2 regions of the Luteimonas sp. A277 genome follow, and region 1 is predicted to be linked to the other one. Evidence: predicted binding sites of a transcription regulator. Region 1 holds the regulator's gene; the other holds the start of a gene.
The links. Region 1 encodes HrcA, which represses chaperone genes, less so after heat shock. Its sites were predicted from a motif close to TTNGCACTCNNNNNNNNNGAGTGCNAA; they were not measured.

Region 1 (3,410 bases):
GCCAGGCGGGGTTCGTGCTGTTGCACCCGGGCCAGCTCGGCGCGGGCCTGCTGCAGCTGCCCGGTGACGGCGTCATCGTCGCTGATCCGGCCGAGGGCGGTGTCGCAGGCCTCGATCAGCTCGGATGCGTGCGCAAGGCGGCGATGGCTGGCCTGCAGGTCGTCGATGGCATCGGCCTCCAGGGCCTCGGCCTGGAGTTCCTTGATCTGGTGGCGCAGCCAGTCCTGGCGCTCGCCCGGGTCACCGGCGCCCGAGAGCTGCTCGCGCTCGCGTTCCAGCGTCGACCACGCGCGTGCGGCGTGGGCTACTTCCTTCAGCGGTCCGGCATGGGGCCCGTAGGCATCAAGCAGGGCCATCTGGCTGCCGCGCGAGAGCAGGGCCTGGTGCTCGTGCTGGCCGTGGATCTCGACCAGGTGCGAGGCCAGTTCGCCCAGCTGCGAGAGGGTTGCGGGGCGGCCGTTGATCCAGGCGCGCGATCCGCCGTCCGCACGCAGCGTGCGGCGCAGCTGGCAGGCGCCGCCGTCGTCGAATTCGTGCTCCTGGAGCCAGGCCTCCGCGCCCGGCGCATCGGCCAGCTCAAAGCCTGCACTCAGCTCGGCGCGGGGGGCGCCGTGCCGGACCATGCCGCTGTCCGCGCGCAGCCCCGACAGGAAACCGAGCGCATCGACCAGAAGGGACTTGCCGGCGCCGGTTTCGCCGGAAATGACCGTCAGCCCAGGCCCGAATTCCATTTCGGTAGCGCTGGCAACGGCGAAATCACGGATGGAGAGATGGGTCAGCATGTCGGCATGATTGTGCAGTGCGGGGCGCCCCGCGGCCAAGCCCGGTGTACACAGGATCGCGGTACCCGGTCGCAGTGGCTGCGATTGCCGGACTGAGGGCTGGTATCCGGACCTGGCTGCGCCGGCTCAGGCAGGACGGTATATCTTGGCGACATGAGCCCTCGCAATGAAGCCGCCTCCGGACATGATCTCGACCCGCGCGCGCGGCAGCTGCTGCGCACCCTGATCGCACGCCATATCCGCGACGGCGAGCCGGTGGGGTCGCAGACCCTGTCGCGTCACTCGGGGCTGGAAGTCAGTCCGGCGACCATCCGCAATATCCTGGCCGACCTTGAGGAGGCCGGTTTCCTGACCGCCCCGCATACCTCCGCCGGGCGCGTGCCCACGGCGCAGGGGTATCGGGTTTTCGTCGATTCACTGCTGCAGCTCAAGCCGCTGCCGGAAGCGGAGCAGGCCAGGCTGCGCACTGGGCTTGCCACGGGCGCGGGGACGCAAACACTGCTGGACAGCGCATCGGAACTGGTCTCCGCCATGACCCGCTTCGTGGGTGTAGTGAGCGTGCCACGACGCGAGCGCTTCGCGTTCCGCCACATCGACTTCGTGCCGGTGGACGCGCAGCGGGTGATGGCGATCCTGGTCTTTGCCGATCATGAAGTGCAGAACCGGTTGATCCAGACCCGGCGCAACTGGGAGCCCGGCGAGCTGGAGCGCGTGGCCAATTACCTCAATGCCAACTTCGCGGGGATGTCACTGGCCGATATCCGCGCTGCCCTGGTGCGCGATATGAGGACAGCCCGGAGCGAAATGGAGGCGCTGCTGGCCCAGACCGTGGAGCTGGCCGAACAGGCGCTCAGCGGCGACGACGAGGACATGGTGGTGAGCGGGCAGAGTCGTCTCATCGGTCTGCAGGACCTGTCCGACCTTGAACGGCTGAGGGAGCTGTTCGAGGCCTTCTCCAGCAAGCGCGAGATCCTTCAGCTGCTCGAGCGGACCGCCAAGGCCCCAGGCCTCGGCATCTTCATTGGCGAGGAAACCGGGCTTGCACCGCTGGAAGGAGTGTCGCTGGTGACCGCCAGCTACGGCGCCGGCGGACAGGTGCTTGGCGTCCTGGGTGCGATCGGCCCGACCCGGATGGCCTATGACCGGGTAATCCCGGTGGTGCAGGCCACGGCTGGAGCGCTGGGCGCCGCGCTGGAAAGAGCCCGGGGCGACTGACTGGGCCTTGAATCCCCCGTACGCGGACCCCATTGCTCCGCCAACGGCGGCAGAACGACCGCCACGGGACCAGAAATGAACCACGAATCCGAACAGGACAAGGACACCCGGCACGGCCCGGGTGAGGGCACCCGGGTGCAGAGCAGCGGGGTGCAGGACGGGGAGCAGACCGCGTCCCTGCAGGAACAGGTGGAACTGCTGAAGGCCGAGCTGGAGCAGCTGCAAGCCCAGACGCTGCTGGAGCGCGCCGACCTGGAAAACCAGCGCAAGCGCATGGCGCGGGAGGTCGAATCCGCCCGCCGCTTCGCCAACGAGCGACTGCTCGCCGACATGCTGCAGGTCTTCGACAGCCTGGAGGCCGGCCTGGCCAGCGCGACGGAAGACGATCCGCTGCGTGCGGGCGTGGAGCTGACCCTGCGTCAGCTCGGCAAGGTGACTGCCAGCTTCGGCCTGACCGAGGTGGCCCCGGCCCCCGGGGATGCGTTTGACCCGGAGCACCACCAGGCCATGAGCATGGCTGCGGTGGCAGGGATCCCGCCCGGCGCGGTGGTCCAGCTGTTCCAGAAGGGCTACGTGCTCAACGAGCGCCTGCTGCGCCCGGCGATGGTGGTCGTGGCGCCGTCATAAGCCGGTTTCGCGGGGAGAAAAGCCCTGCCAAAGCCGGCTCCGGACTTGAAGCCCGGCCAGCCGCCCCCAGATAAAACCCATCGGCGGCCTTGCCGCCCCACTCCAGTTAAGAATTCAGGATCCAGAGGGAACCATTCATGGCAAAAATCATCGGCATCGACCTGGGCACGACCAACTCGTGCGTGGCGATCATGGAAGGCGGCAAGGCCAAGGTCATCGAGAACAGCGAGGGCGACCGCACCACGCCTTCCATCGTCGCCTACAGCAAGGACGGCGAGGTACTGGTGGGCGCCTCGGCCAAGCGGCAAGCCGTCACCAACCCGCACAACACCTTCTACGCGGTCAAGCGCCTGATCGGGCGCAAGTTCAAGGACGCCGAGGTCCAGAAGGACATCGGCCTGGTGCCCTACAAGATCGTCGAGCATGACAACGGCGATGCCTGGGTCGAGACCAGCGATGGCAAGAAGCTGTCGGCGCAGGAAATCTCCGCGCGCACCCTGGAAAAGATGAAGAAGACCGCCGAGGACTACCTGGGCGAGAAGGTCACCGAAGCGGTGATCACCGTGCCGGCCTACTTCAACGACTCACAGCGGCAGGCGACCAAGGACGCTGGCCGCATTGCGGGCCTGGACGTCAAGCGCATCATCAACGAGCCCACCGCGGCAGCGCTGGCCTATGGTTTGGACAAGGACGGCGGCGACCGCAAGATCGCCGTATACGACCTCGGCGGCGGCACATTCGACGTTTCGATCATCGAGATCGCCGAGATCGACGGTGAGAAGCAGT
Region 2 (3,410 bases), on a different contig from region 1:
CAGGCCCACTTCGCGGCGCAGCTCGTCAAGGCTCTCGCGGCTGTACTCGGCCAGGCGCACCATGCGCGCCTTGCTGACCGCGTAGCGCGCGCTGGTGCAGTTGCGCAGCATCTGCCACAGCCAGCGGTACTGGGCCAGATCGGCGGTAGGGCGGATGGCCAGCGGGGCGTGGCGCGACAGCAGCCAGCCGATGGCCTTGGCGGGGATGCCCGGCGCGGGCCAAGGGGAAGCGTAGCCAGGTGAAACCTGGCCGGCGTTGGCGAAGCTGGTTTCCAGCGCCGGCCCGGGCTGGCGGTCGACCACGACCACCTCGTGCCCGGCCTGACGCAGGTACCAGGCGCTGGTAACGCCGACTACTCCAGAACCCAGAACCAGGATGCGCATGCTCATCTACTCTCGTGTAATGGTGACTATGCAGTTGGACCATCCAGTATATTTGCGACGGGGCAGTGATATTCCCCATTTGTTCTGGGTTCTGTGGTGAATAATCCCGGGAACACGTCTTTTGGAGGAGGCTTGTATGGCCAAGCGCGGTCTGGACCGTATCGACCGCAGGATCCTGCGCATCCTGCAGCGCGAAGGGCGCATCCCTTTCACCGAGCTGGGCGAGCGGGTCGGGCTGTCTACCACTCCCTGCGCGGAGCGGGTCCGGCGCCTGGAGCGCGACGGGGTGATCACCGGCTACCACGCCCGCGTGGCGCCACAGGCGGCGGAAGCGGCGCTGCTGGTGTTCGTGCAGATCAGCCTGGCCTACAAGTCGGGCGATATCTTCGAGGAATTCCGCCGCGCGGCGCTGAAGCTGCCGCACGTGCTCGAGTGCCACCTGGTGTCGGGTGACTTCGACTACCTGATCAAGGCGCGGATCTCGGAGATGGCTTCCTACCGCAAGCTGCTGGGCAGCACCCTGCTGACCCTGCCGTATGTGCGCGAGTCACGCAGCTATATCGTGATGGAGGAGGTGAAGGAGACGCTGGAACTGCCGTTGGAGGATTGATTGCGCTTTCTTCATCCCATTCCGGGAGAGCGGGGCTGAGACCACGCGGGGCGCCGGGGCAAGCAAAGCCGACGTCGTGTGGCTTCAGATGTCTCCGCAAGCGAGCCCCGTCGTGGCCGGGGGGCCTTCGCAGCGAAGTAAAGGAGGAGGCATCCGCCGCAGGCGGAGGCCGGGGGACATGAGCAGCGAAGGCCTCCCGGCCGCGGCGGGGCCGATCAGGTCACCGCACGCCCAAGCGAAGAAACCGCTGTTCCTCGTGTCCCCCCCGATGTCAGACGAAGGACCGGAAAATTTCCGGCCGTGGCCCTTGAAAAGAAAAAACCAGGTCCCATCTCCTGACCACGCCCGGCTCACCGGGTCTGTGCTGTCCACGGCTTTGGCACTCTGCCGGGCAGAGTGCTAATATCGCCGCCCAAATCCCAACCCGATCAATCACTTGACGAGGATCGACATGAGCAATATCAAGCCGCTTTACGACCGTGTGGTCATCAAGCGTACCGAAGAAGAAAAGATGTCGGCCGGCGGGATCGTGATCCCCGATTCCGCGACCGAAAAGCCGATCAGGGGTGAAGTTGTCGCCGTCGGCGACGGCAAGGCCCTGGACAACGGCGACGTGCGCGCCCCCAAGGTCAAGATCGGCGACCAGGTGCTGTTCGGCAAGTACAGCGGCACCGAAGTGAAGCTCGAGGGCACCGAATACCTGGTGGTCCGCGAAGACGACATCCTGGCGATCCTGGGCTGATCCAGCCTGGCGATTCCGACATCCCCCAATCACAGAATTTATTCCGGAGTTAGCAAATGGCTGCCAAGGAAATCCGTTTCGGTGAAGACGCGCGCTCGAAGATGGTGCGCGGCGTCAACACTCTCGCCAATGCCGTCAAGGCAACCCTCGGCCCGAAGGGCCGCAACGTCGTGCTCGACAAGAGCTTCGGCGCCCCGACCATCACCAAGGATGGCGTGTCCGTAGCGAAGGAAATCGAGCTGCAGGACAAGTTCGAGAACATGGGCGCGCAGATGGTCAAGGAAGTTGCTTCCAAGACCTCCGACAATGCCGGTGACGGCACCACCACCGCCACCGTGCTGGCCCAGGCCTTCATCCGCGAGGGCTCCAAGGCCGTCGCCGCGGGCATGAACCCGATGGACCTCAAGCGCGGCATCGACCAGGCCGTCCGCGCCGCAGTGGAAGAGCTGAAGAACATCAGCAAGCCCACCGCCGACGACAAGGCCATCGCCCAGGTCGGCACCATCTCCGCCAACTCCGACGAGTCGATCGGCACCATCATCGCCGACGCGATGAAGAAGGTCGGCAAGGAAGGCGTGATCACCGTTGAAGAAGGCTCAGGGCTCGACAACGAGCTGGACGTGGTCGAGGGCATGCAGTTCGACCGCGGCTACCTGTCGCCGTACTTCATCAACAACCAGCAGTCGATGTCGGCCGACCTGGATGATCCGTTCATCCTGCTGCACGACAAGAAGATCTCCAACGTGCGTGACCTGCTGCCCGTGCTGGAAGGCGTGGCCAAGGCCGGCAAGCCGCTGCTGATCGTGGCCGAGGAAGTCGAGGGCGAAGCCCTGGCGACCCTGGTGGTCAACACCATCCGCGGCATCGTCAAGGTCGTGGCAGTGAAGGCCCCGGGCTTCGGCGACCGTCGCAAGGCGATGCTGGAAGACATGGCCGTGCTGACCGGCGGCACCGTGATCTCCGAGGAAGTGGGCCTGCAGCTGGAAAAGGCCACCATCCAGGACCTGGGCCGCGCCAAGAAGGTGCAGGTGACCAAGGAGAACACCACCATCATCGACGGTGCGGGCGATTCCCCGTCCATCGAGTCGCGCATCAAGCAGATCAAGGCGCAGATCGAGGACACCTCCTCGGACTACGACCGCGAGAAGCTGCAGGAGCGCGTGGCCAAGCTGGCCGGTGGCGTGGCGGTGATCAAGGTCGGTGCTTCGACCGAGATCGAAATGAAGGAAAAGAAGGCCCGCGTCGAAGACGCCCTGCACGCCACGCGTGCGGCGGTGGAAGAAGGCGTGGTCCCGGGCGGCGGCGTTGCGCTGATCCGCGCGCTGCAGGCCATTGGTGAACTCAAGGGCGCCAACGAAGACCAGAACCACGGCATCGTCATCGCCCTGCGTGCGATGGAAGCCCCGCTGCGCGAGATCGTCGCCAACGCGGGCGAAGAGCCGTCGGTCATCGTCAACCAGGTCAAGGAAGGCAAGGGCAACTACGGCTACAACGCCGCCAATGGCGAATTCGGCGACATGATCGAGTTCGGCATCCTGGACCCGACCAAGGTGACCCGTTCGGCGCTGCAGAACGCCGCTTCCATTGCCGGTCTGATGATCACGACCGAAGCGATGGTGGCTGACCTGCCGCAGAAGGACGAGCCGGCGATGCCGGGCGGTGGTGACATGGGCG

Region 2: a site for HrcA is predicted at 1,371-1,397, ahead of groES (co-chaperone GroES). Genes of this name have one in related genera too.

What each region holds. Positions count from the first base shown of each region.
Region 1 covers NZ_JBSVRG010000001.1:366,685-370,094, forward strand. Annotated here, with positions in the region: gene recN (DNA repair protein RecN) at 1-782, opposite strand, end outside; gene hrcA (heat-inducible transcriptional repressor HrcA) at 936-1,997, shown strand; gene grpE (nucleotide exchange factor GrpE) at 2,073-2,624, shown strand; gene dnaK (molecular chaperone DnaK) at 2,762-3,410, shown strand, end outside.
Region 2 covers NZ_JBSVRG010000003.1:97,248-100,657, forward strand. Annotated here, with positions in the region: gene ACW7G2_RS04120 (D-amino acid dehydrogenase) at 1-384, opposite strand, end outside; gene ACW7G2_RS04125 (AsnC family transcriptional regulator) at 521-994, shown strand; gene groES (co-chaperone GroES) at 1,446-1,736, shown strand; gene groL (chaperonin GroEL) at 1,793-3,410, shown strand, end outside.